Regions from separate parts of the Marinobacter sp. M5B genome, predicted to be linked through region 2. Evidence: predicted binding sites of a transcription regulator. Region 2 holds the regulator's gene; the other holds the start of a gene.
The links. The regulator LexA, encoded in region 2, represses DNA repair genes until DNA is damaged. The targets are predictions, from matches to a motif close to CTGTNTNNNNANACAG.

Region 1: a site for LexA is predicted at 8,316-8,331, ahead of recA (recombinase RecA). Genes of this name have one in related genera too.

Annotation. Positions count from the first base shown of each region.
Region 1 is NZ_CP156894.1:1,580,554-1,591,862, forward strand. Features, by position in the region: gene AAGD24_RS07150 (solute carrier family 23 protein) at 1-506, shown strand, start outside; gene AAGD24_RS07155 (metal-dependent hydrolase) at 751-1,584, shown strand; gene AAGD24_RS07160 (DegV family protein) at 1,691-2,641, shown strand; gene AAGD24_RS07165 (hypothetical protein) at 2,799-3,833, shown strand; gene AAGD24_RS07170 (LysE family translocator) at 3,865-4,530, shown strand; gene fdxA (ferredoxin FdxA) at 4,598-4,921, opposite strand; gene mutS (DNA mismatch repair protein MutS) at 5,059-7,692, opposite strand; gene AAGD24_RS07185 (CinA family protein) at 7,775-8,275, shown strand; gene recA (recombinase RecA) at 8,422-9,474, shown strand; gene AAGD24_RS07195 (flavodoxin family protein) at 9,512-9,982, shown strand; gene AAGD24_RS07200 (PilZ domain-containing protein) at 9,989-10,366, opposite strand; gene AAGD24_RS07205 (hypothetical protein) at 10,544-10,828, opposite strand; gene AAGD24_RS07210 (Lon protease family protein) at 10,996-11,309, shown strand, end outside.
Region 2 is NZ_CP156894.1:2,999,345-3,010,653, reverse strand. Features, by position in the region: gene AAGD24_RS13645 (autotransporter assembly complex family protein) at 274-1,980, shown strand; gene AAGD24_RS13640 (translocation/assembly module TamB domain-containing protein) at 1,977-5,720, shown strand; gene AAGD24_RS13635 (SIMPL domain-containing protein) at 5,730-6,416, opposite strand; gene AAGD24_RS13630 (hypothetical protein) at 6,429-6,629, shown strand; gene AAGD24_RS13625 (gamma-glutamyl-gamma-aminobutyrate hydrolase family protein) at 6,614-7,381, opposite strand; gene AAGD24_RS13620 (amidoligase family protein) at 7,374-8,369, opposite strand; gene lexA (transcriptional repressor LexA) at 8,548-9,156, shown strand; gene AAGD24_RS13610 (cell division inhibitor SulA) at 9,322-9,732, shown strand; gene AAGD24_RS13605 (hypothetical protein) at 9,736-9,996, opposite strand; gene AAGD24_RS13600 (DUF6586 family protein) at 10,048-10,524, opposite strand; gene AAGD24_RS13595 (DUF1329 domain-containing protein) at 10,785-11,309, shown strand, end outside.

The sequences.
Region 1 (11,309 bases), 1.4 Mb from region 2:
GAAAGGATGAGGACATCGACAACAGCATTGACCGGGCCCACCTGGTAACGGCCATTCGTAACGGTGGTCACGCATTCTTTGCGCCTTATCCTGGTCTTGCCGGCCCTATCTGGACTGCGGTTACCGCTACCATGGCTGAGCGCTATAAATACGGCCGCAACGCGATGGATTCTATCTACAGCGGCGGCGGTACGTTCTGGATCACTGGCTTCATCGCGTTATTTGTTTTGCCGTTGGTAAGCTTTTTTCAGCCAGTATTGCCGATTGCGTTGTCCCTGACCCTACTACTGACTGGTTACATCTGCCTGATGGTTGGCCTCGAACAACTGGAGAACAACACCGAGCGCGGTATCGCCGGTACCATGGGCGTGGTTCTGGCGGTTTACGGTGCGGGCTGGGGCCTGGCCACCGGAGCGGTTCTGTATTTCCTGATTGAGCGAACAAAACTCCTCGGATTTACATCCGACCCAGAAGCGCCGGGCGTTAAAGGCGCGGAAGAGCATTAAACCGACGGCCTCTTGGCTGTTCCGAAGCACTATACCCTTATGTGTCCTTGGAGGCATTGGCTCAGCCATGCCTCCTTTTTTTGACAACCTGTCATTTCGTGACAATTTGTCCAATTTTTTGGGTTGCCACCTTCCTTCCGTGTTGAATTCGGGTTTAAACTGAAGTCTCTGATCAATTTTCGTACGCGACGTTGCCGCTGTACGGTGAATGCCGCTCCATAATCACAATAACCCGGAGGCAGTCATGACCATCAGTTCCACGCCCGAAGGCGTTTCGGTTGCACCCCGACACATGCACTTCGATATTGCCGACGACCTCAAAACCCTGTGGCACGGCAATGACACCTTCCGCACGGCGTTCTTCAATGCGCTTTCGCTCCAGTTCCCCGATGGCGAGCAGCAGTTTATCAATGCGGTTCGGCTCTACCGGGACAAGGTGGACGATCCCAAGCTTAAGGAAGAGATTCGCGGGTTTATTGGCCAGGAGGCGCTGCATAGCCGGGAGCACAAGCACTACAACGAAGCGTTGAAGGCTCGTGGGTACAACATCGATGCCATTGATGAGCGATTCCGCAGGCATATGGCGTGGGTAGGCAACCTGCCGCCCAGTCGCCAACTGGCCGGAACCTGCGGTGCCGAGCATTATACCGCGGTGCTGGCGAATGCCATTCTCCGTCACCCGGAATGGATGGAAGGGGCCACACCGGACATGGAAAAGCTGTGGCGCTGGCACGCCATCGAGGAAACTGAGCACAAATCGGTGGCTTTCGACGTCTATCGACACTGCGTTGGCAATGAGCGTCTTCGCCGGATTGTATTCCTGTTTGTGACCTGGAATTTCTTCAAGTACACCTTCCTGAACACCTGCAGCCTGTTGAAAACCGACGGCAAGTTGTGGAGCCTCGGCACGTGGATCGGTGGTATTAACTTTCTATGGGGTAAACCGGGGGTGTTGCGCAAGTGCATGCCGGACTTCCTGGCCTATTTCCGCAAGGGGTTTCATCCGTGGCAACAGGATAACCGTGAACTGATCGAGAAAAACCTCAATGAACTTGAACTGAAGCCATCCGCTCGCTAGCAGGGTGCTGAAATATTGACCGCTTTGTGTAAGACTGGGCCTGCCAAAAACAATGACAATAAAGGGAAGCAACCGGCTGGAATAGCTTCCCATAGCTGGAGGCCCCATGCGCGTTGGTCTTATCGTTGATTCCGCCTGCGATCTGCCCTATGAGTTCAGTCGCAAGCACGATCTGTTTGTTCTGCCGGTCACGGCCGTTATTGATGGCCAGACCTACATCGACGAGCACGACCCGGTCAGGACCCAGGAATTCTACCAGAGCGGCCTGTTACAGAAGGGCCACCACGCCGAAACGCACGCCTTCTCCGCCGAACAGATCCACGACCTGTTCATGGAAAAAATTGTCACGGAATTTGACGTTGCCATCTGCGAAACGGTCACCCGGTCTCGCAGCCTGATTTTCCAGAATGCCACGGAAGCCATGAACAGTGTGATGGGGCACTATCATGAGGCCCGCCACGCCGCCGGGCGGGAGGGCAAATTCTCCATGCGGGTGATCGACAGCAAACAGATCTTTGCCGGCCAGGGGCTGCTGGCGGCTCACACCCTTCGCCTGATTGAGCAGAAGCTTTCGAAAAACGCCTTACGCAATGAAGTCGACACGTTCACCGACAGAATCTACACCTGCGTGATTCCCCGGGATTTGCACTATATCCGCGAACGGGCCCGTCGGCGTGGAGACAAGAGCGTGTCGGCACTGGTGGCGTTTCTCGGCAAGGCACTGAACATTACCCCGGTTATTTTTGGTCAGGGCGCTGAAGGACAACCTGTCGCCAAAACCCGGAGTTTCGACGTGGCAGTGGAAAAAGTGATGAACTATGCCACCGCGAGGGTCGAGGCAGGACTGTTGACGCCCTATGTCAGCCTTTCCTGCGGCCTGACTTGGACTGAAATCGAGGACCTTCCAGGATTGAATCGCCTGCGTGACGCCTGTGAGAAAAACGGTGTTGAGCTGTTGCTCTCCCAGATGGGCATTACCAGCAGCATCTACATCGGCCCCGGCAGCCTGTGCCTGGCGCTTGCCGCAGAACCCCACGAATTCAGCGATTTCCAGTAGCCGGGGCTAGCGGGCATCCCGGTAGCGCCTCGCGATTCTTGGCCCACTCGCACACCAAAGGCTGTATCTTCGGCAAACGCAGCCGGTCGGGCTTCGTGTTAGCCTCATGTCGTTCTCAATTCAGAAGCCCACTTCCAGACAGCACCGGACCCCGATTATGACCAAAGGTAAAACGGATCTCGCCAATGCGTTGCTCGAGCAACACGTAAAACACGAACTGGCTTCCCTGAAAGGGGCCAAGTTGCGGCGTTTTCTCGAAACCGAAGTGGATGAACTGTTTGACTACGCCGGGGCCATCACCCTGAACCGGCTGACCTCGGCGGAACAGGTTATGGGCGTGATCCAGCGCATTGTGATCAACATGGAACTGGATGCCGGTATCCCGGAACTGGCGGCCGAAATGGCCACGGAGGTATTGAACGCGCCGGTCCAGCGCACGTCCCGGTTACGGGATATTATCACCCGAGAGCAGGCCACCGGGTTCGTCGAAGAGGCCCTTGAACTACGTCAGCAGCGTGAGCGGGTGATCAGCGAGATCATGGCTCACCCGGTCTATCAGGAGCTGGTTTCCAACGTGGTGTATCAGGGCGTGGTGAACTACCTCTACGAGGACAACCTGATTACCAAGAGTGTTCCCGGTGTCGGCTCGATGATGAAGTTTGGCAAGCGCATGGCCAACAGGGCGGTTCCGGGCCTGGACGAGACCTTTGAGCGCCGTTTTAAGGCCTGGTTGTCCGACAGCCTGCCGGGGTTGATCAGCCGGAGTGAACAGTTCCTGAACAAGGCGCTGAGCGACGAGGAGCTGCGCGACAGTGTGATGGCCGTATGGGTGTCACTGGAAGACCGAACCATCGAAGAGTTGCACGAGGGGCTGGGTGACATACAACTTCAGGAGTTTGTGGTTCTGGGGTATGAGTTCTGGCTGCAGTTCCGACAGACGGCCTATTTTGAGGGGTGTGCCAGGGCCGTGGTGGAGCACCTGTTCACCCTGTATGGCGACAAGCCGGTAATTGAGCTGTTAGCTGCCGTTGGGGTCGATCGCGATGTGGTCATGGCGGAGGTGGATGCCTACGCACTTCCTGTGATAGACGTGCTGCGGGAGGAGGGGTATCTTGAGGCCCTGATCCGTCGTCGTCTTGCGCCATTCTATAAGTCGGCCGCGGCGAAAAAACTTCTGCAGCAGGAGAGCTGAGCACTCCTGCGTTCGCGTGGGATGTTTGGCAATGCTGGTACCAACGGAGCTGTTCTGGGCCTATCTGGTGGCCATCTCGCTACTGACTGTCACGCCAGGGGTGGACACCCTGCTGGTGATGCGGAACGCCGGGCGCGGTGGATTGAAACATGGTTTGCGGGATGGCTGTGTCACCAGCGTGGGCATCTGCTGTGGGTTGTTTATTCACGCGACCCTGTCCGCTCTGGGTATTTCGGTGCTGCTGGTAGAGACGGCCTGGGCGTTTACCGCGGTCAAATGGGCAGGTGCCTGCTACCTGATCTGGCTGGGGCTGAGTTCGTTGCGTCAGGCCATGGCCCGGGGCCCCGCAAACGCCGATGAATCCTCGATATCGAGCGCCGAACCGCCATTGATGAAACCGGTATCAATCTGGGTGGCGTTTCGCGAAGGCCTGCTGTCGAACGTGCTGAATCCGAAAACGGCGCTGTTCTATATGGCGTTGCTTCCTCAGTTTATCGATCCCGCCGGGAATGCATTCCAGCAATCGCTGTTCCTTGCGGCGGTTCACTTTGTGCTGGCGATGGCCTGGCAATGTGGGCTGGCGTTGGTGGTGGTCAAATCAAGAAGGCTTGGCGTGGGGCAGGGCGTAAAGCGCATGCTGAACGCGCTGACTGGTGGCTTCTTCGTCGCTATCGGGGCAAAACTGGCGACGCAGTGAAGTGGTGATGTATGAAAAAGGGGAGCCGAGGCTCCCCTTTTTGATGGTAATACGCTGAACGCAGCTATTACTTTTCGAGGTACTGCAGCTTGTCCGGCTTGCCGTCCCACTCTTCGGCTTCTGGCAGCGGGTCTTTCTTTTCGGTGATGTTGGGCCACTTGCCTGCCAGGTCGGCGTTGAGCTCCACAAACTGGACCTGATCCGCCGGCAGCTCGTCTTCCGAGAAAATGGCCTCAGCGGGGCACTCCGGCTCACACAGGGCGCAATCGATGCATTCGTCCGGATCGATTACCAGAAAGTTCGGGCCTTCGTAGAAGCAGTCAACCGGGCATACTTCCACGCAGTCCGTGTATTTGCACTTGATGCAGTTATCAGTAACGACAAACGTCATAGTCAGTTTCCTGGTCCAGTAGTCAATCTCATCAGTGTAATAATAATTGCGCGATATTGTATTGAGCGGCCTGCCCTGTCGCAAGCGCTGAGGCGCACTATCGTTATTACACAGATCAATTCTGCCGCTGAGTTCCGCTATTTCCCCAGCAGTTCTTTCAATTCGTACAGTCGGTTAAGGGCATCCCGCGGAGTCAGTCCGTCCACGTCCAGGTCGGCCAGGCATTCTTCCACTTTGCTGGGCTCCAGGCTGGCGAACATGTCTGCCTGCATAACCGGCTCGCTAACGCGGGCGGTGCGTGGCTGTTTTTCAGGTTCAGCCGGCGCCACGGCGGCATGATCGGCTGCCGGCCTGGCTGGTGCCGCACCGCCTTCAAGATGGGACAACTGCTCCTTGGCATTGCGAATCACGTCCTGGGGCACGCCAGCCAGCTTCGCCACCTGCAAACCATAGCTCTGGCTCGCCGGGCCGTCATGAACGTTGTGCAGGAACACGATGGTGTCGTCGTGCTCGGTGGCAGTCAGGTGAACATTAACGGCGTGCTCAAGATCGTCGGCCAGTTGCGTGAGCTCGAAATAGTGAGTGGCAAACAGGGTGTAGCAGCGAATGTGTTTGGCCAGGTGTTCCGCTGTCGCCCACGCCAGGGACAGGCCGTCGAAGGTGCTGGTGCCGCGCCCCACCTCGTCCATCAGCACCAGGCTGTATTCCGTGGCGTTGTGAAGGATATTGGCGGTCTCAGTCATTTCCACCATAAAGGTTGAGCGGCCGCCGGCGATGTCGTCTGACGACCCCATGCGGGTGAAAATACGATCCAGTGGCCCGATGACCACGCGGTTGGCGGGCACATAGCTGCCGGTGTAAGCCAGCAGGGCAATCAGTGCTGCCTGGCGCATGTAGGTGGACTTACCGCCCATGTTGGGGCCGGTGATCACCAGCATGCGCCGTTGCTGGTCCATCAGCAGATCATTGGGCACGTAGGGATCGCTCAACAGCTGTTCCACCACCGGGTGGCGGCCTTCTTCGATATCGAAGCCGGGCGTGTCACTGAATTCCGGGGCATTGAAGCGCAGGCTGGTGGCCCGCTCGGCAAAGTTGCTGAGCACATCCAGCTCCGCCAGGGCCTGGGCAGCGTCCTGCAGGGGTGCCAGTTCTGCGGCTACGGTTTCCAGTACCTCGTCGTACAGGGCTTTCTCCCGTGCCAGCGAGCGGCTCTTGGCGCTCAGGGCCTTGTCTTCGAATTCTTTCAGTTCCGGGGTGATAAAGCGTTCGGCGTTTTTCAGGGTCTGACGGCGGATGTAGTCCACTGGCGCCTGCCCGGACTGGGCGCGGGTGATTTCAATGTAGTAGCCGTGTACCCGGTTATAACCCACTTTCAGCGTGCTGATCCCGGTACGCTCGCGCTCACGAGTCTCAACGTCCAGCAGGAACTGGCCTGCGTTCTCGCTGATGTTACGCAGCTCGTCGAGCTCTTCGTCAAAACCTTCGCGGATAACGCCGCCATCCCGGATGACCACCGGCGGGTTGTCGATAATGGCCCGTTCCAGCATGTTCGCCAGTTCCGGATATTCACTGATGGTCGTGGCCAGCCTGACGATGTGGTGGGATTCGACCGAGGTCAGCGATTTTTGCAGCTCAGGCAGTGCCTGAAAGGCATCCCGCAGCCGTGCCAGATCCCTTGGGCGCGCTGAACGCAGCGCCACGCGGGCCAAAATCCGCTCGATATCACCGATGCTTTTCAACAGGTCATGAACCGGCTCATAGTGAAAGCCGTCCAGAAGTGCTGAAACCGCCTGCTGGCGTTGTTCCACCACGGTAATGTCCCGTAAGGGCCGGTTAAGCCATCGTCTTAGCTGGCGCCCACCCATGGCGGTCGCCGTCCGGTCCATCACCCAGGCCAGGGTGTGCTGGGTGCCGCCCATGAGATTAGTGTCGATTTCCAGGTTACGGCGGCTGGTGGCGTCCAGGATTACCGCTTCCTCGCGCCGTTCACGGCTGAGCTTGCGAATGTGGGGCAGGGCGGTGCGCTGGGTTTCTTTGGCGTACTGCAGCAGGCATCCGGCGGCGCAGATGGCCAGCGTGAGGTCTTCGCAGCCAAAGCCGGTCAGGTCGCGGACCTGCAGTTGCTGGGTAATCACGCGGCGGGCGGTGTCGGACTCAAACAGCCATGGGCCCTGGCGACGGATACCGGTATAGCCGTCCAGTACGTCCTGATAAGGAAAGTCCTCACTGATCAGGATCTCCGCTGGGCGCAGGCGCTGGAGTTCCCCTTGCAGGCCCTCGAGATCGTCCAGTTCAGACACGGTAAACCGTCCGCTGGAGATGTCGAGGGAGGCAAAACCAAACTGCTCCCGGTGGCTGTAGATGGCGACCAGGAGGTTATCCCGGCGGTCCTCCAGGAACGCATCGTCGCTCAGCGTGCCCGGCGTCACAATGCGAACCACCTTGCGCTCTACCGGCCCCTTGCTGGTCGCCGGGTCGCCAATCTGTTCGCAAATGGCGATGGATTGACCAGCACGAACCAGACGTGCAATGTAGCCTTCAGCGGAATGGTAAGGAATGCCCGCCATGGGAATCGGGCTGCCCCCGGACTGCCCTCGGGCCGTCAGGGTGATATCCATCAGTTCGGCGGCTTTCTTGGCATCCTCGTAGAACAGCTCGTAAAAGTCCCCCATGCGGTAGAACACCAGTTCATTGGGGTGTTCACCCTTGATCTTGAGGTATTGCCTCATCATCGGGGTGTGGTGGGACAGATCGGTCTGGGCTGCTGACATGAACGGTTCCGGATCCATTGGCTTTATGTGAAGGCAGGGATTGTAAGAAAATAACCGCCATGATGAAACGAAGGAGATCATTATGCCACTGACTGACGAGGCATTGGCGGAAGCCGGCACGCAATTGGCTGACGTATTAATGCAACGCGAGCTTACGATAGCCACTGCCGAAAGTTGCACTGGCGGCTGGGTTGCCAAGGTGCTGACCGACCGCGCGGGCTCTTCTTCCTACGTTCTGGCGGGACTGGTGACCTACAGCAACGATGCAAAAAGGGGCTTGCTGGGTGTGACTGAACCGTCGCTGGGGGAGCACGGCGCGGTTAGCGAACCGGTGGTACGGGAAATGGTTGCTGGTGCCCTGGCGGCCACGGGTGCGGATGTGGCTGTTGCGATCAGCGGCGTGGCGGGCCCTGGTGGCGGCAGTGACGACAAGCCGGTAGGCACGGTGTGGTTTGCCTGGGGGCGCTCTCCGGCTGACACCGAAGCGGTGGTTGAGCAGTTCCAGGGCGACCGTGATCAGGTTCGGCGCCAGGCGGTTCTTTATGTGTTACAGGGAGTTAGGGGCTTTCTGGAAAAGCCCTGAAACGGAGGGGTTGGTCTTGCCTTCGTGTTGTGTTTTAATACTGTTCAAATATACAGGAGTCCGGTTTTTCCGGGTTCCGCAGTCCATGATTTTGGCCGCCGGGCTCCCGTCCCGATAACGGCATTGGCGACAGAGGGTTTGCAACGATGGAAGACAACCGCAAGAAAGCACTGGGTGCAGCACTGAGCCAGATCGAACGCCAGTTCGGCAAGGGCGCCGTCATGAAGATGGGCGACCAGCCCAGGGAAGCGATCCCTGCGGTATCCACCGGTTCCCTGGGCCTGGATGTGGCGCTGGGAATAGGCGGTCTGCCTTATGGTCGCATCTGTGAGATCTACGGCCCGGAAAGCTCTGGTAAAACCACGCTGACCCTGCAGGTGATTGCCGAGGCCCAGAAGGCTGGAAAAACCTGTGCGTTTGTGGATGCGGAGCATGCCCTGGACCCGGTCTATGCCGAAAAACTGGGCGTGAACGTGGATGAACTCCTGGTATCCCAGCCGGACACCGGTGAGCAGGCGCTGGAAATCTCTGACATGCTGGTACGCTCCAACGCTGTTGACGTCATCATCGTGGACTCCGTGGCAGCGCTGACGCCCAAGGCCGAAATTGAAGGTGAGATGGGGGACAGCCATGTTGGTCTCCAGGCCCGCCTGATGTCCCAGGCGCTGCGTAAGCTGACGGGTAACGTCAAGCATGCCAACTGCCTGCTGATCTTTATCAACCAGATCCGCATGAAAATTGGTGTGATGTTCGGCAGCCCCGAAACCACCACCGGCGGCAACGCCCTGAAATTCTACTCATCCGTTCGCCTGGACATTCGCCGCATCGGTGCTGTTAAAGATGGCGATGAAGTGGTGGGCAACGAAACCCGAGTGAAAGTGGTCAAGAACAAGGTATCTCCGCCGTTCAAGCAGGCCGAGTTCCAGATCATGTACGGCAAGGGCATCTACCACATGGCCGAAGTGCTCGATATGGGTGTGAAGGAAGGCTTCGTGGACAAGTCCGGCGCCTGGTACGCCTACAAGGGCGACAAGATCGGCCAGGGCAAGGCCAATGCCTGCAAGTTTTTGGAAGAGAACCTTGAGATCGCCAATGAGATCGAAGCGGCGGTGCGTGACAAGCTGATGCCCAAGCCGGCCAAGAAAGAAGAAGCGGCAAAGGAAGAGGCAACAGCAGACGCGAACGGTGAGCTTCTCTAAGCTCTGTTATTAGTTCCTGCGTTATCGGGGAGATAGTATGGATGCGAAGAAAAAACTACTGGTTGTCGCCCATGCACCCTCCCCGAATACCCTTAAACTAAGGCAAGCCGTAGAGCAGGGCGCAAAACACGAAGACATCGAAAATGTCGAGGTCACGGTGCTCCCTCCGCTGGAAGCAGGCCCGGAAGATGTTCTGGCCTGTGATGCCATCATCCTCGGTACCACTGAAAACCTTGGTTACATGAGTGGTGCGTTAAAGGATTTTTTTGACCGCAGTTACTACCCCTGCCTTGAGAAAACCCAGGGTTTGCCCTTCACCTTCTACATCCGCGCCGGTCTCGACGGTACCGGCACCCATCGCGCTATCGATTCCATCACCACGGGCCTGCGTTGGCGGCTGGTGCAGGAGCCATTGCTCTGTCATGGCGACTATCGGGACGAATTCGAGGATCAGTGCCGGGAACTGGGGCTCTACATGGCCGTCAGCCTGGATGCCGGGCTGTTCTAGGAAGCTTTAGCTGGCGTAGCGGTTGTACAGGCCTTCAATGCGGGAAAGGGCATTGTCCACGGTTCGTGAATACCCCTTTTTGTCGAAACAGTAGCTGAACTGGATGCTTACCCGGTAGCCGGTCTGATAGGGCTGGCAACTGATCACCCGGGCGGCGACACGGGATTCGCAGATGTACTTGCCATGAAAGTCCATATAGAGACGGGCGCCAGACTCTACTGGCCTTGGGCAAAGCACCGCCATGCCATAGCGATTCAGGTCCAGGCAGGTGACAGCGGTTGAATTCTTCCCTCGACCAAAGAAGCCACGCTCCTGCAGCTGTACCTTCAGGCACATGGCAGGGTAGCGGTCCTTGATTCTGCGGTCTGCGGAATCACTCATCATACGTTGGCATCCGTTGCGTATCTTGTGATTATTATTGGCCCGTTCTTCCACCGGGACGTTGAAGTCTAGTGCCCACGATGGTGACTGAAAAATGACCAAGCGAAGAACTGTGACCGGGTTATCAAAATGGGGCTGCAGTGTGCCGACAGCAAAATCATGCCCCTAATGACATGGTGTTCAGGCCTGGGTGCTGACCAGTCGTCCCCTGCGGTCTTCGGTGGGAGCGGCCTTGCCGGTTTTCGGGTTCAGTAATCGCGGGCTGCGCCTGGACCGCTTCTTGCGGCGGTCTGGCCCCTCAAAAGCCACCTGTGCCCGGCGTCGGTCGGGCTGTACACGTCGGTCGCCCTGCGGTTTTTCCGGCGACGGTGACGCCTGTTGCGGCTGCGGTGCGGTAAAGGGTTTGCGTTTTCGCAGTGACTCCAGCACCGTCAACGGTTGTGACTGATTTCGATAAATATCCATTGAATGAGTGTCCCGCCCTGAGGTTGAGGCCTCTGTTATTATGCCCGATTGATCAATTTATCGACAAGTTGGGCTAAATCTTTAGCGAGAGCGCGACAGGGCCGGCCCCAGATTCTACAATGAGCGGCCAACACCAAAATGCTTTCATACCGTTACAGGACCGAACCTTGAAGTCACTGTCCCTGAACCAGCTCTACAAAGCCTGTGTTTTAAAAGATCTACCGTTCAAGACCACGCGACAGCTCGAGCCCCTGGCGGAAATTGTTGGCCAGAATCGGGCCCAGGCAGCGGTGCGTTTTGCGCTTGCCATGCCCCATGGCGGTTACAACGTCTACGCCGTGGGCCGTAACGGCTTAGGCAAGCGCACGATGATGCTCCGTTATCTGGAGCATCACGTGGACACTGAGAATCAGAGCCACGACTGGTGTTATGTCGCCAACTTCGAGGAACCGCGAATTCCCCGTGTTCTTCAGTTGCCCGC
Region 2 (11,309 bases):
ATTTTCTCCTGGCTAACGCCGCCCGTTTCCGGTTGTCTGGCGATCCGATGCAGTGGGTGTCACGCGATCATGGGGGCATCGGGCATCCTCGCCATTGGCATAGAGCGCATTACAGGCAGGCAAGATGGTCAATTGCCATGGATTAAACGGACCGCTACCCGGTACACTCATACTGCCAACGCGCCTTTTCACCCACTTTCACTGAAGTAATGCTGCTTGATGCGTTCCCACATTAGACCTCTGTTTCTACGCCCTGTCGGGATCGTCTGGCTGATGATGCTGGCAACACCGGGATTGACCTGGGCGCAGCAGGTGGAGGTCAACGTGGAGGGGGACTATCCGCAGCTTCAGGATAATGCGGAAGCCTTCCTGGGTGAGGTTGAGGGCCGCAGTGCCGGAAGCCTTAGACGATACGCCAGCACCGCCGAAGCACAAGTGGAAGAGGCGCTCCGTGCGCTGGGCTACTACAGCCCGATGATTCAGTGGGAAGTGGTCGAACAGCCCGGCGATGACGAAACACCCGCTCGCCTGGTATTGACCGTGCAGCCCGGCGAACCCATTCGCGTCCGTTCCCGGCAGGTGTCCATCGAAGGCCCGGCCAGTCGGGACCCCGATTTCGTGGGAACCCTGCCGGAAAAGCCATCGGAGGGGGATGTGCTGAATCACGGTCAGTACAGCACGTTGCGGCAGACCATCCAGAACCGAGCCACCCGGCTGGGGTATTTTGATGGTGAGTTCACCACCCGCCGGCTGGAAGTCAACCCGGAACAGCACACTGCGGATATTTCCCTGGTCTTTCGCAGTGGCGTGCGATATCGCCTGGGCGAAGTGAGCTTCAAGGAAGGGCATGGCTTCGAGGAGCAGTTGCTTGAGCAATTCGTACGTTTTGAGCCCGGTGAGATCTATCACGCCGACAAGGTTGCGAGGCTAAGCGGCGACCTCTCCAACAGCGGTTATTTTTCCGGTGTGGACATTGACGCATCGCCTGGTAAAGCCGAGGACGGAGTGATACCCGTGTCGGTGGACCTGACCACTCGTCCTCCGCGCTCGGTTGCTGCCGGTGTCGGTTTCTCCACGGATGTGGGACCGCGTTTCAGCGGTAACTGGCGGGAGCACTGGATCAACCCCATGGGCCATCGCCGTGGCGCGCAGACGGAACTTTCGGCGCCGCGTCAAAACGTGGGCGCCTGGTACGAGTTGCCCCTTGATCCTCCCATGACCGATTCCATTCGCCTTTCCGCCGGCTATCAGCGGGAGGATATTGAGGACGTCGAGTCTGAGCTGCTTACCCTTGGCCAGCAGTGGAAACACCAGCTCGATAACGGCTGGTTGCAGGTTGCCTCGATCCGCTGGGAAGGTGAGCGTTTTCGCATCGGCGATGATGACCCCGAGCAGAGCAGTCTGTTGCTGCCGGGGCTTGGGTATTCGAAACTGCAGGCGGACTCGCCGTTGGATCCATCCCGGGGATATCGTATCCAGTTCGATGTGACCGGCTCTCACCGTGCCGTCATCTCCGATGTGGATATTCTCCATGCCAATGTTCTGGTAAAGGGCCTCTACACCCTGGCGGACAACCACCGTTTTCTGTCCCGGTTCCAGTTTGGTGGCGTGGCCACCAATCGCTTCTCGGATGTGCCGCCGTCATTGCGGTTCTTTGCCGGTGGCGACCAGACGGTGCGGGGGTATGGCTATGAGACGCTGTCACCCCGGAACAGCGAGGATGTGGCCATTGGTGGCCGTTACCTGATGGTAGGCAGTGTCGAGTATCAGTACGAGTTTACCGAAAACTGGCGGGTCGCGGCGTTTGTTGACGAAGGCAACGCCATGGATGACCTGTCGGACCCTCTGGCGACGGGTGCCGGCGTGGGCATTCGCTGGATCAGCCCGGTCGGGCCGCTGCGCCTGGACGTCGCCAAGGGCCTGGATCCCGAGTTTGGCGGTGAGTGGCGCGTTCACTTTTCCATGGGGCCGGAGTTATGAGCGACGAAGCGAAAACTCCAACACCAAAACGGTCAAAACGCCTGAGAAACGGGTTGTTGATAGCGCTGGCCGTTATTGTCCTGCTACCGCTGTTACTGCTTGGGGTGTTGGTGCTGGCGCTGCGTTCGGAAACCGGTACAGCCTGGGTGATTGATCAGGTTCCCGGCCTCGAGGTTGAGCAGGGGCAGGGTTCGTTGCTGGGGCAGTGGCAGGCAGCCTCCCTGACATGGCAAGGCTACGGTGTTGGGCTAAAGGTAGAGTCGCCAGTTGTTGACTGGTCGCCCACCTGCCTGTTCAACAAACAGCTCTGTCTGGAGCGACTCCTGGCGGACAGCATTGATCTGACTCTGCAGCCATCCGGCGAGCCCAAAGAAGACAGCGGTGATATCAGTCTACCCAGTGTCGACCTTCCGTTGGGGCTGGTGGTCCGGGACGTGAACCTTGGTCCCTTTACGCTCAACGATGCCAAGGTCTGGGACCGGCTCCAGCTCAAGGCTCAGGGTTCCGGTTCGGACTGGCATCTGCAGAACCTCGCCTTTGTTCGGGACGATATCAGTATTGATGCCTCCGGCAGGCTCCAGACCCGGGGCGACTGGCCGCTGGATCTGGAGGTTGGGCTGATGCTCCCGCCCCCGTATGGCGCTGATTGGCAATTGGCACTCAATCTGACCGGGAGCGCTGCAGACCTGAGAGTTAAGGGCCAGAGCAGCGGTTATCTTGATGCCACGCTGGCTGGCCGGGTGGCGCCGCTGGACAGCGCCCTGCCGGCGGAACTGACCGTTCGTTCCAGCCGGTTCGTCCCGGCGGAGGGGTTACCGAAAACCCTGGTGCTGACAGACACCGTGGTTGCCTTGAAAGGCAGCCTTGAGAACGGTTTCCGCTCGGACTCCCGCACCGTGCTGCCCGGATCGACAGGCGATATACCCTTGTCATTGAAGGGGTTGGTGACTACAGAAGGCCTCGATGGATTGGAGCTCGTGTTGACCGGCCCCGGGACTACTGAGGCTGAGACGGGCCGCCTCCTCGTCACCGGCAACGTGAGCTGGGAGCAGGCGCTTCAGGCAGACGCCAAGGTCAGTCTCGACGCTTTTCCCTGGTACAGCCTGATTCCGGATTTTGAACAGCCGCCGGTCACATTGCGCCAATTCAACGGCGACGTTCAATACCAGGGGGGAGCCTATCAGGCGAGCATTGACGCCAGTGTCAGCGGCCCCATGGGCGACGCCGATATGGCGGGGGATCTTGAGGGTGACCTGGAGTCCGTTGCGTTGACGAACCTGCGCGTTAATACCGGCGCGGGTTTTCTCGGCGGCCGTGCGGACGTGGCGTTCGCTGATCAGTTGTCCTGGGATGCAAGCCTGACGCTGGACAGCTTTAACCCTGGTTTCTGGCTTCCCGCCCTGGAAGCGAGCCTGAGCGGCGACGTGGATACCAGCGGACGTCTGCAGGAGGAAGGAACGCCTACGCTGCAGGCAAAATGGGACCTTTCCGGAAGTTGGCAGGCCAATGAGGCGCTGATACGAGGTGCGCTGGACAGTGATGCCGGTAACTGGACATTGTCGGACCTGGAGCTTGAGGTAGGGGACAACCGGGTGACCGGCCAGGGCCGATGGGGACAACAGATTAACGGCAACCTGGAACTGAACCTGCCTGCGCCGGAAACCTTCCTGCCGGGGCTGGCGGGTTCGGTCAACGGTACGGCCTCGGTTTCCGGCACCGTGGACCAACCCCGTGGCAAGGTAACACTCACTGGCAGCGACCTGGCATGGCAGGATCAATTGAGTCTGTCCAGCCTGGACCTGACGGCCACGCTGCGCGAAGGGTTCAACATCCAGGCGGACCTTCGGGGAAAGGAAGTTCGGTATGGCGAACAGCTACTGGAAGACTTGTCGCTGGCACTGACGGGAACTCGGGATGATCACCAACTCAGGCTAAACGCCCGCCACAAAGAGGCGGAGTTGTCGCTGTTGCTGGCCGGAGACGCCTCGGAAAGCTGGAATGCCTGGGTGGGTGCGCTTGAGCAGGGGCAAATCAGTGTGCCTGCCCAAGGCCAGCAATGGACCCTGTCAGAGTCCGCGGCCCTCGAGTATACCGAAGCGGGCAAGCTCACGTTGGGACAGCACTGCTGGCAGTGGCAACAGGCGTCTGTCTGTGCCGAGGACCAGACTCTGCTCCCGACTCAAGATATCGCCTATCGCATTGAAAATTTCCCGACCACGGCACTCTCCCCGCTGTTGCCGGACACCCTGCGTTGGGACGCAACGCTGAATGCTGACCTGCAAGTGGTCATGACGGAAGATGGGCCGGATGGTGAAGTATCCATCGACGCTGGTTCCGGCGAGTTTGAAGTGCAGGTGAGGGACGAATGGGAGAGCCTGAGCTACAACACCTTCACCACCCGCCTGAGTTTGAAGCCGAATGTGGCGGAGCTGGACCTGCAGTTGCAGGGGCCCGATATTGGTAATCTCTCGGTCGGCATGTCGGTCGACCCGGATAATGATGCCCGTGAAGTCGATGGGCAATTCAGCATCGAAGGCCTGGATATCGCCATGGCTGGCATATTTGCCGGGCTGGAGGTTGTTGAGGGAGAGCTCAATGGCGAGGGGACACTGTCTGGGCCGCTAATGAAGCCAGCTGTAAACGGCGAGCTTGCGCTCTCTGGCGGTCACATTGCCGATCCACGGTTACCGATTCCGCTTGAGGATCTGGTGGTCAGCCTGGAGTTGAAAGGATATAGCGCGGATTTGTCCGGACGTTGGCGCAGCAATGAACGCGGAAGCGGCAACATAGAAGGGTCATTGGCCTGGGAGGCGGAACCGTCGGTGGAAGTGCGGCTGACCGGTGACCGTTTGCCCTTCAATTACGAGCCGTACGCCCAAGTGGAGCTGGTGCCGGATATCACTATCGCCTACGAAGGCGGCGATCTGTCGGTTTCCGGTAACCTGAACGTACCCCGGGGCACGATCGAAATTCGCGAGCTGCCCGCCCAGGCCGTGTCCGTATCCGAGGACGAGGTTATCGTCGGTGCTGAGGAGAAGGAAGGCGGGCTCCGCACTCTCAATATGGACGTCACTGTCGTGGTGGGTGAGGACGAGGTCAGCTTTAGTGGTTTCGGTGTCACCGGTAACCTTGAGGGGACACTGCGTATCGGCAACAACCTGGATACCCGAGGTGCCCTGCAGCTTGTTGAAGGCCGGTATGAGGCCTACGGTCAGGAGCTCGACCTGCGCCGGGCCAGGCTGGTGTTTGTGGGGCCACTGTCAGAACCGTACCTGGACATCGAGGCAGTGCGGCGTGTGGACAACGTGGTGGCCGGTATCCGCCTCAGCGGCCCGGTGAGCTCGCCCCGGACCGAAGTGTTTTCTGAACCGGAAATGCCTCAGACCGATGCGCTCTCGTATGTGATCCTCGGCCGGGCACCGCAAAGTCGTGGTGATGAGGGGCAAATGAGCAGGGCAGCCATATCGCTGGGGCTGACTCAGGCTAACAAGGTAACCCAGGGTATTGGCGAGGAATTCGGAATACGCAATCTGACGCTGGAGGCGGAAGGTTCAGGGGATGAATCGGCAGTAGTGGCCAGTGGTTACCTGACGGATGAACTCAGCATCCGCTACGGTGTCGGCATCTTCCAGCCCATCACCACGGTGGCGCTACGTTACGATATCGGACGTTACTTCTATCTGGAGGCTGCCAGTGGCCTGGCAGCCTCCCTGGATATATTCTATACGCGGGACTTCTGAGCGGGTGATTTACTCCAGTTCAAAAGTCGCGCTAACCCGGGCCTCCAGTTCACGGGAACCGACCGCTGAGACAGCGTCCGAGGCGCCTCGCATTTCCGCCATCATTGGCATCGGGGGTTGATGGCCACCATCGACGTTGATGGTCATCACCTCTCCGCACTGTTTGTCCAGTTCCCGGGCAACAAATTCGCAGCGTGATTTCGCATCCGCAATGGCGCCCGCCAGGGCCTGTTTACGCAAACCGACTTCATCGGAATGAAAAAACTGATGGGGACCGACGTTGTAGTCCATACCCAGTGATTGCGCCTGTGCAAGAATCGGGTTGAGCAGAGAGAGGTCATCGATGGTGAAGCTGACCGTTTGCGAAGCCACGGCCACTCGTCGGGGCTCCTCGTGACGCTCTGGTGAGGGAATCGAACGGCTGTAAAGGTTCAACGAGGCGTCGCTGTAGGATTTGAGCCGGTCGCGGAAGTCCTCGATGCTCTCCCGCCACTTCTCCATCTGCTCGTTGACTTCCTCAGTGGCTGTCTCGGGAAGCTTGTGCTCGGCGCGGGCGGTGAACTGCAGCCGTGCGCTGTCTGGCGTATACTTGACTGAGGCCTGACCGCTCAGGCTGACTTCTGCTGCTGATGCGCCCAGGGGAAACAGAATCAGGGCCGTGGAGGCCAGCAGGTATCGATGGACGTTGTGGAACATAGTTGGATCTCCATGTTATTGCACGAGAATCAGGTCAGGTTGACGCCCCGGGAGCGTGATATCCTGTTCAGGCTGACCGGGAGCGACCCCCATTATGTGACCACCCGCGAGCAACTGAAAGAGTGGGCGGCCCGTTATTTGACGGCTCTGCCCGACGATGCTCGGGAAATTCGTGAAATTAAGGCCGTGTTGCAGCGTTATCTGCCATTTTGAGCGGTATTCTCATCATCTTCTCCGGCGGCTTCGACGGGTTCATCCAGCCGAATCAGCTTCCTGTCTTCCGCAGCCTGCACGAAATGGCTGAAAATCCGCCGGTGGCCGCCATGATAAAGCAGGTACTCCGGGTGCCACTGGATGCCCATTAGCCATTGCCCACGTGTATTTTCTATCGCTTGCACAAACGAGTCGTTGTCCACGGCGACAACGCGGAGATGTGTGCCCAGTTTTTTGATGCTCTGGCTGTGGATGCGGTTCGCGCCAATCACCGGGCTGCGCATCACCTCTCCCAGGCGGCTGTCACTGACGACCCGAACAGTCTGTAGCGGTAACAGTAACGGCCGGTGGCGGGTGTTCACCCGCAGAGGTGTCACGTTCTGGCACAAAGATCCGCCGCGAAAAATATTGATAAACTGGGCGCCGCGGCAGATACCCAGTACCGGGATGTTCAATTCTTCAGCACGGGACAGCAGACGAACATCGGTTTCGTCGCGGCGCACGTCATACCGGGCGGTGACCTGGGGAGTCTGGCCGTACCGCGAAGGGTGCACGTGGGTACCACCGGAGAGCACAAGGCCGTCGAGCAACGAGACGTCCACCTTCGAACCCGGGCGGATAAAATGGGTTCGCGCACCGTGGAGGCGCAGCGCGAAGGTGATCAGCCGGTGGGCGAGGCTGCGGCGTGCCGGGCCGCTGATGCCAATCGTAAGGCCCGGATGTTCAGGCTTATCTACCGGGCTTTCAGACATAGTTCCCGGACCGAAGCCACTGGTCAGACGTGTCTAACCAGCTGTGGGTCAGGTTATGGAGGCTCAGTTTGCGACTGTTGCGAAACTCCGTAACCAGTTTCGATAAGTCATCAGCGTTGGCCACCAGCTGTTCCAGCACAATCCAGTCATTCCAAACCGTGGAAAAATGCCAGTCAGGGTTATCAATGTCGCAGTCGGGTAGCCGGTAATGCAGCGTTGGCCGGCTTTTGATGCGCTCATCCTCCACATATTCTGCGAGCAAATCGCTGTTCAGGTGTGCGAACAGCGGGAGCAGGTCCAGGGCCTTGTTGCGGGTTGGATTGTAATGCAGGTAGTCCCGCATTAATTGCTCCATGTCCGGCGCATAATCCTCTGAAATCAGAAGGTCAATGTAGGTGCTGCTCCAGGGTTCAATGTAGCTGGTCAGCTTACGGCTGAAATCGATCTGGTGGCGTGCCTTCAGCCACTCGTAGAGCGCAGCGAAGGCCCGCAGGTAGCGCACCAGCGTTGTGGCTCTGAGGTCCGGTAGCTCCGGGTTCAATTGCAAACCAAAGGCATAATAGAGCGCCTCCCGGCTGCCGAGTGCGCCTGCTCTTCGCAGCTCATCGCAAAGTGTCTCTATGCGTTCCAGCTTACTGAAAGCCAGCGGAGGGCTGACGATCTCCAGGGGCACGATTTTCTCGGCGGCTGCGTCGATCACGCTCATGGCCTGGCCGCCAAGTTCCCTGACGGACTCGGGAAGACGCTCGTCGGCCAGATCAAGGTCCTTTATCGGGTCCGAATCCAGTTCGATGGTAAAGTCACCGAGTTCCGTTTCAACCTCGGACACATAGCGCGCAACAGACTTTCCGGTACCTCCCAGCAGTTTTGCGGACAGCGAGACGAGATCTTCGTAACCGAGGCCGGACAACTCAATTTCAACGCCAACTCTGCGTTCCTTGCCATCATCCGTCTTGAGGATGTCCGGTAACCTACATCTGTTGCTCATTCAGGCGACTCCCTATCTTGGTTGCGATTACCTTAACACAGTCATACGTCAGGGCGTGGTGGACGGGCCACCCAGTGCGGCTCAAGGAAAAATTGCGTTTACAGGGTTTACACTGGATAAAACACTGTATATAGTCAAATCACTGTATATAAAAACAGGGCTAACCGGGGCAACCTAAATGAAGCTGACAGCTAGGCAGACACAGGTACTGGATATTATTCGTCGCTACCTTGACGAGACTGGGTATCCGCCGACCCGTGCAGAAATCGCGGCGGAACTTGGGTTTCGTTCTGCCAATGCCGCAGAAGAACATCTGCGGGCACTGGCCCGAAAAGGCGCCATCGAGATGGTGCCGGGAGCCAGCCGGGGAATACGTCTTCCCGATGTAGAGGCTGATCTTGGTTTGCCAGTGATCGGTCAGGTGGCGGCCGGTAGCCCCATACTGGCCCAGGAGCATATCGAAGACCATTGCACCCTGCAGCCTGAATTTTTCTCGCCCTCGGCGGATTATTTGCTCAGGGTACGCGGCATGAGCATGAAGGACATTGGCATCCTTGACGGCGACCTGTTGGCGGTGCACCGCACCCACGATGTGCACAACGGACAAGTGGTTGTGGCGAGGGTAGGTGAGGAAGTCACGGTCAAACGGTTCCGTAAGGAAGGCTCGAAAGTGTACTTGATCGCCGAGAACGAGGAATTCGAACCCATAGAAGTGGATCTGACAGAACAGGAACTCTTCATTGAGGGGCTCGGCGTCGGGGTCATACGGCGCTCGGACCTTCACTGACACCCCCAGGGTGTCCGGACATATCCGGCTGTGTTTCGTTGAGTGTTGAACACCGCGGGCGCGGCTTAACGGCAGGTGAGGCTTATTATGGAACAACTCAGCTTTAATCAGAATCTGGCTTATGCTCACGGAGGCGGCAGGTTTGTCGGTTCAGAGGTTGCCGGTATGAGCGACCATGATACCGTCAGGGCGCCTGCTGTCAGGAGTCGCCCAGCCAAACCGGCAGGCAATGTGACCGAAATCATTTTGCCCGAAGGGCAGGTTGAGAACTTCCAGCTATTGCTACCGATGCTTACGCAGTTGAATCAGGAGAAGCGTTGGTTAGCCTGGATTGATCCGCCCCAAAGCCTTGTCAGTAAGTGGCAGACCATGCGTGGCATCGTTGCAGGCGAACTGTTGGTGTTGAGGTCTACTCCTGACTACCCAGCCGGGGAGCTTGCCGAGCGAGCACTGAGCGCAGGCACCTGTCACGCTGTGGTCATGTGGACCCACAAGCTCGGGCGCGAAGCGCTCGCGTCACTGGAGCAGGCTTCGGCTCGGGGTAACAGTCATGGTGTGGTGCTGCGCCAGCGCTGATCGTCAATGAAGTGTGTAGGAGGGCCGGATGTCCTGAGTGTCCGGCTCTTCGTCTTCCCAGTCGATATCATGGGCAACGTTACCGACGGCCTCAATACCGGCTGCAATCATGGCCTTGGCCACGTTCATGTCCCGGTCTTCCATCATCTCCCTGGCTTCCGTCGAAAATGATATCTGGACCAGTGGTGCACTGTCGTCGTCGATGCGGCGAAGCGCATAGTCTCCGTTGCTCAGTTGTACAATCTCGAAAAACGATGGTGACATTAAGTTAGCCTTTCAGTTCATTCCTGTTGGGTCCGGCAACGCCGTGGTTCATTACCATTCGCTGTGCCGATCCTCGAGGATATCGATAAAGTGTTTCATCGCGCCCAGAGTGGTTTCCAGAGCCTGCTTTGAGCGATCCGGGCCGGTGTCAGCTGCAACCGCAATCACGTTTTCATTGCTGACCGTTTTTCGGGTCACCGGGGGATTGCCCTGATGACGCTCAAGCTGCTCGAGATGACTCCACCAACTCCGCCCGTCACTGGCCAGCTGCTCCAGTTCTGTCATTTCCGGGCTGTGGGTTCCGATCAGCTCATCCAGTGCCTCAAGGTCATCAGGCTGGCTATGTTTGTGCTGATACACCCTGGCGATCATTACCAGCGTCAGTTTTCGAGCCCTCAGCCCTAGCTCTATGCTGCCTTGCAGCAGGGCTTCTTTCGTTGGAACGGTGTCGCTGTGCTCCAGCTGCCCCAACAGGTTGCGAGCCAGGAATATTTTCTGGGAAACCAATGAATGCCACTGCGAAGCCATGGTAGTACCTGAGAGCGGTTCACTGCTGTGCGATGAATTAATCGCCAACTATAACATTTTTCATTGTGAATTTCTCCTCCCACCGTTGGTTTGGTGGTTTTGACAAGAAACTACAAAGATTCACTTGAAACGGTCGTTTGAATTTGGCAAAAAGGCGCCCCGATTGAATAACATTTGATCGCCTGTTGTTGTTTCCGGCGTAGGCATGCCAAACCGCGAATGACACATGGGTTGATCGGTTACCTTGGAGGTAGAAGGGAATGCGGAACCAATGGGTCACGGGTTTTACAGTGGCATTGTTTGGGTTGTCAGGCGTTGCGTTGGCAAAGGTCAGTGAATCCGAAGCTCAGCGGCTGGCTAGCGAACTGACTCCAGTTGGAGCTGAGCGGCAGGGCAATGCCTCTGGCAGCATTCCGGCGTGGACAGGTGGGCTAACCAAGCCGCCCGCTAGTTGGAAACCGGGGCAGGTGGAAACCAACCCGTTTCCCGAGGATGAGCCTCTGTTTGTTATTACCGGCGCGAATGTGGATCTATATCGCGACAAGCTGACCGACGGACACATCCGTATGCTTGAGCAATATGGCCCGGAATTTGTGATGCCGGTGTACCAGACCCGTCGTACCGCGGCCTTCCCGGAAGATGTGTACGAAAAGTCCCGGGAGAATGCCCGCAGCGCGGAACTTCTGGCGAACGGAAACGGTGTGCGTGACACCATCATGACCAGCCCCTTCCCGATTCCAAAGAATGGCCTGGAGGTGATCTGGAACCACATCCTGCGTTATCGC